2 regions of the Streptomyces sp. NPDC059248 genome follow, and region 1 is predicted to be linked to the other one. Evidence: riboswitches for the same ligand, from Rfam matches in the RefSeq annotation. Region 1 holds a riboswitch; the other holds the start of a gene.
The links. Region 1 has a riboswitch for glycine ahead of gcvT (glycine cleavage system aminomethyltransferase GcvT). Riboswitches for the same ligand answer to the same signal wherever they lie in the genome.
Positions count from the first base shown of each region.

Region 2: linked by a shared signal. The riboswitch ahead of gcvP (aminomethyl-transferring glycine dehydrogenase) and the one ahead of gcvT (glycine cleavage system aminomethyltransferase GcvT) in region 1 are both predicted to bind glycine.

Region 1 covers NZ_JBHYZV010000109.1:5,626-8,073, forward strand. Annotated here, with positions in the region: gene ACFXG1_RS30400 (AAA family ATPase) at 62-733, opposite strand; glycine riboswitch at 1,040-1,133, shown strand; gene gcvT (glycine cleavage system aminomethyltransferase GcvT) at 1,305-2,423, shown strand.
Region 2 covers NZ_JBHYZV010000085.1:9,762-12,209, reverse strand. Annotated here, with positions in the region: gene gcvP (aminomethyl-transferring glycine dehydrogenase) at 1-1,013, opposite strand, end outside; glycine riboswitch at 1,196-1,292, opposite strand; gene ACFXG1_RS27910 (PRC-barrel domain-containing protein) at 1,447-1,878, shown strand; partial or broken gene ACFXG1_RS27905 (DNA polymerase IV) at 1,770-2,448, opposite strand, start outside.

The DNA of each region.
Region 1 (2,448 bases):
CGGTCCGGTCCTCGGTCCGGTCCTCGGTCCGGGGACGACAATAGGGCCTGCCGCTCGCCGGCTACCGGGGGGTGAAGGAGATCCGGGCGAGGGCGCCGGCCGCCGGGCGGTCCAGCAGGATGACGGAGGCACAGCCGGTGGGGGCGCGGCCCTCCTCGGCGTCGGAGATCAGCCGTCCGGCGGCCCTGCGGTGCCGGGCGAAGGCGTATCCGGAGACGCCCCGGCCGCGTTCGCGCTGGCCTTGGCGGGCGACGGCGGGCGGGACGTCGAGGAGCACGAGGTGGAGGCCGGTGCCGCGGCGCCGGGCTTCGCGGGCGAGCCAGCGGCGGACCCAGGTCTGGGTGCCGCAGTCGTGGACGACGACGCTCTCGCCGCCGCGCAGGGCGCGGCGCAGTCCGGCGTAGTGGGCGAGCCGGACGAAGGGCCGGTAGAGGGCGTAGGGGAGGAGACGCGGCAGGCTGGTGTCCCAGCGGTCGCGGGTGTCCTGGGAGTCCACGGCGGAGGCCGCGGCGGTCCGTTTGATCAGGGTGGATTTCCCGCTTCCGGGCAGTCCGGAGACCACTACCAGGTCTCCGGCGGCGAAGGTGAGCCCGTGCGGGCCGCGGCCCTCGCGGGCTCGCAGATCGCGCAGCACCGGTGGTACGGCGGCCCGGAACCGCTCCCGCGCGGGCGCTTGTGGCTGGGCCGGCACCCCCGTGGTCGTGGCGTAGGCACTGGAGCGCTGCAACGTCATCACACCCTCCTCCCCCATGTCAGGTCACCCACACCTATGCCCATGGAGCGTCAATGGACCGTAAAGAAATGGTAATGAGATGCGAGCGTTTTTTCCGGCATTTCCCTTCTGTTTCCCGGCTGCGCCTCTCGTGCCCCGGCCGTGCGCCCGGCGCACGCCTCTCCCGGGTAGGACCGGCCCGGCCCGTCGCGCGGTTCCCGTACGGGACTGTGACCAGGTGTCCACGCAGGAGAACAACGCCGCCGGGGCTCCCGGACTTCCCGGTCTGCGTGCAATGATGTGCCCGCCAACTGCATACCGGCCGGTTAAATCCGCGCGGGAGAGACCCGGACTCGGCTCCGGGCGCCGAAGGAGCAAGTTCCTCCCTTGAATCTCTCAGGCCCCGTACCGCGCGCGACGAGGCAGATCTGAAAAGCGGGCCGGTCCTCCGGCTCCACCCAAGGTGCAAGTCACGACCGTCCGTACGGCCATCCGTACGACGTCTCGCGACGAACCTCTCAGGTTCCGATGACAGATGGGGAGGAACGTCCTCGTCGTCATGTCTTCCGCCCTGCCCTGGGAGTAACCGTCCATGAGCACCGTCCCCCGCCGTACCGCCCTCGACGCCCTGCACCGCTCCCTGGGTGCGACGATGACCGACTTCGCGGGCTGGGACATGCCGTTGCGGTACGCGAGTGAGCGGGAGGAGCACCAGGCCGTACGCACCCGGGCCGGGCTCTTCGACCTCTCCCACATGGGCGAGATCACCGTCTTCGGCCCGGAGGCCGCGGCCCTGCTGGACCAGGCCCTGGTCGGCAATATCTCCACCATCGGTCCCGGCCGGGCCCGCTACACCATGATCTGCCGCGAGGACGGCGGGATCCTCGACGACCTGATCGTCTACCGCACGGGGGCCACCGAGTATCTGGTGGTGGCCAACGCGGGCAACGCGCAGACCGTCCTCGACGCGGTGACCGAGCGGGCGGCGGGCTTCGACGCGGAGGTCCGCGACGACCGTGACGCCTTCGCCCTGATCGCGGTCCAGGGGCCCGAGTCCCCCGGGATCCTGGCCGCCGTCACCGACGCCGACCTCGACGGGCTGAAGTACTACGCGGGGCTGCCGGGCACCGTCGCCGGTGTCCCGGCGATGATCGCCCGTACCGGATACACCGGCGAGGACGGTTTCGAACTCTTCGTCGCGCCGGAGCACGCGGAGGGGCTGTGGCGGGCGCTGACCGAGGCGGGCGCTTCCGCTGGTCTGGTGCCCTGCGGCCTGTCCTGCCGCGACACGCTGCGCCTGGAGGCGGGCATGCCGCTGTACGGGAACGAGCTGACCACGGAGCTCACCCCCTTCGACGCCGGGCTCGGCCGGGTGGTGAAGTTCGAGAAGGAGGGCGACTTCGTGGGCCGCAAGGCGCTGGAGGCCGCCGCCGAGCGGGCCGCGAGCGCCCCGCCCCGTACCCTCGTCGGACTCGTCGCCGACGGCCGCCGGGTGCCGCGCGCCGGATATCCGGTGGTCGCGGGCGACGGCACGGTGATCGGCGAGGTCACATCGGGCGCCCCCTCCCCCACCCTCGGCAGGCCGATCGCCATGGCGTACGTCGACGCGGCCCACGCCGCGCCCGGCACGCCGGGTGTCGGGGTCGACATCCGGGGCAGTCGCGAGCCGTACGAGGTCGTGGCGCTGCCGTTCTACCGCCGGCGGAAGTAGAGCCGGGGCGTCCGCCCGTCCGGCC
Region 2 (2,448 bases), on a different contig from region 1:
CTGGTGGCCTTCTCACGGCGGATGTGCTGCTCGCGGGTCTGGAGGGCGAGGCGGTACGCCCGGTCGCCGTCCGCGTCGACGGAGACACCGACGAGGCGGCCCGGCAGGTTGCGGGCGAACTTCTCGCGGACCGCCATGAATCCGGCGTGCGGACCGCCGAAGCCCATCGGGACGCCGAACCGCTGGCTGGTGCCGACGGCGATGTCCGCGCCGAGTTCGCCGGGGGAGGTGAGCAGGGTGAGGGCGAGCAGGTCGGCGGCGACGGTGACGACCGCGCCCAGCTCGTGCGCCCGCTCGATCACGGGGCGCGGGTCGCGTACGGCCCCGGAGGCGCCCGGGTACTGGAGGAGGACGCCGAAGACTCCGCGTTCGGCGACGTCGGCGGGGATGCCGTCGCTCAGATCGGCGACGAGGACCTCCACCCCGGTGGGCTCGGCCCGGGTCTCGATCACGGCCAGCGTCTGCGGCAGGACGTCGGCGTCGACGAGGAAGACGCCGTCCTTGACCTTGCCGATCCGGCGGGAGAGCGCCATGGCCTCGGCGGCGGCCGTGCCCTCGTCGAGGAGGGAGGCGCCGGAGGTCGGCAGACCGGTCAGATCGGCGACCATGGTCTGGAAGTTCAGCAGCGCCTCCAGCCGGCCCTGGGAGATCTCCGGCTGGTAGGGGGTGTACGCGGTGTACCAGGAGGGGTTCTCCATGACATTGCGCAGCACCACCGGCGGGGTGAAGGTGCCGTAGTAGCCGAGGCCGATCATCGACGTCAGTACGGTGTTGCGGTCGGCGAGCGCGCGGAGCTCGGCGAGCACCTCGGGCTCGGTCCTGGCGTCGGGCAGACCCAGCGCCCCGACGCTCTTGATCACATCGGGTACCGCGGCGGCGGTCAGCTCGTCCAGCGACCCGTAGCCCACCTGAGCCAGCATCTTGGCCCGGGCCTCGGCGTCGGGTCCTATGTGGCGCTGCTCGAAGGGGATTCCCCGCTCCAGTTCCCGGAGGGAGATGCGGTTGGCGGTCATACAGGCGGCCTCCTGGTCAGTGACGACCCGGTGAGGGGCACCCCGGCGGATGCCCGGGATGGCCTCCCCCTCTGTCATCTCAACCTGAGAGCTTCACCGTCCGCCCGTGGCGGGGGCGGGCCGGCTTTCACCGTCGGTGTGAGCGGATGCCGTCCGGCACCCACTCCACTTTCCAGAGTGACCTCGTCCACGCGGTACGGGTGCCTGAGAGATTCCGGGGAGGAGTTGCTCCTTCGGCGCCACCGTCGACCTGCCGGTGGGCTCTCCCGCGCGGGGTCAGCAGCCGCTGCCAGCCTACCAGCGCACTCTTCGGCAGGTGAGGCCCGTGATCGCTCGAGTGGCCGACGACCACGATGTGCTTTTTCGTGGTGTTTGAGGGCTTTCGGTGTTCGTCAGGCTTTTCCGGCAGCAGGTACGACCTTCTGGAGGGACCGTGCAGACCGATATCGATCCGCGGAGCCTGATCGGCCGCAAGGCGTACGACCGCGACGGTGTGCGGATAGGGACCGTCGACGAGGTGTATCTCGACGACGCCACCGGCTCACCCGATTGGGCGGCCGTCCGGACCGGGCTCTTCGGCCGGGACTCCTTCGTCCCCCTCGCCCCGAGCACCGTCGTCGAGGACACCCTCCGGGTCCCCTTCGAGCGGTCGCTGATCAAGACGGCGCCGGACTTCGGCGTCGGCCGCCATCTCTCACCCGCCCAGGAGCTCCAGCTCTGCCGTCATTACGGCATCGAGGTCTCCGCCCCGTCCGCGCCGCCCTCTCCCCCGGCGTCGTCCGGCCCGGTCCCCGACCGCTCCTTCGGTACGGTCGCCGGCGAGGACGGCCCACCGGGCGGCTCCCCCGGCCGATCCACCGGCTGATCCGGCGGCCGTTCCACCAGCGGCAGCGGGTCGGATGGGGTCAGTTCCGGGTCCTCCACCCGGAACGTCCTTACCCGCCCGACCGGCCCCCGGGGCACCTCGAACCGCACGGTGACCCGGCCCAGCCCGCTGCCGTGCACCCATCCGGGGCCGTGTACCGCATGGGTGACGTCCTGCCCGGGGGACCACTGCCGTACGGAGGGTTCCGCGGGGGCCTCCGGAGCGGCCCCGGACCCGGCCGCGGCATCCGCGGGGCGGGGGCCGCGGGCCGCCTCCCCGACCCCATCTCCACCGCCACCACCGGCACCCGTGCCCGCGGCCCCCGCCCCGGACACGGAGCCGCCGAGCGCCTCCGCGGCCTGGGCGAAGAGGTCCTCCTGGGTCCAGTCGGCGAGACCGGAGACCCCCACCCCGAGGAGACGTACGCCTCCCGTGGTGTCGACGCCCTCCAGCAGCCGCTCCGCGGCCTCCCGCACCACCATCGGGTCGTCCGTCGGCCCCCGCAGCGTCTCCGAGCGGGTCAGCGTCGAGAAGTCGTATCTGCGTACCTTGAGCACGATCGTCCGGCCC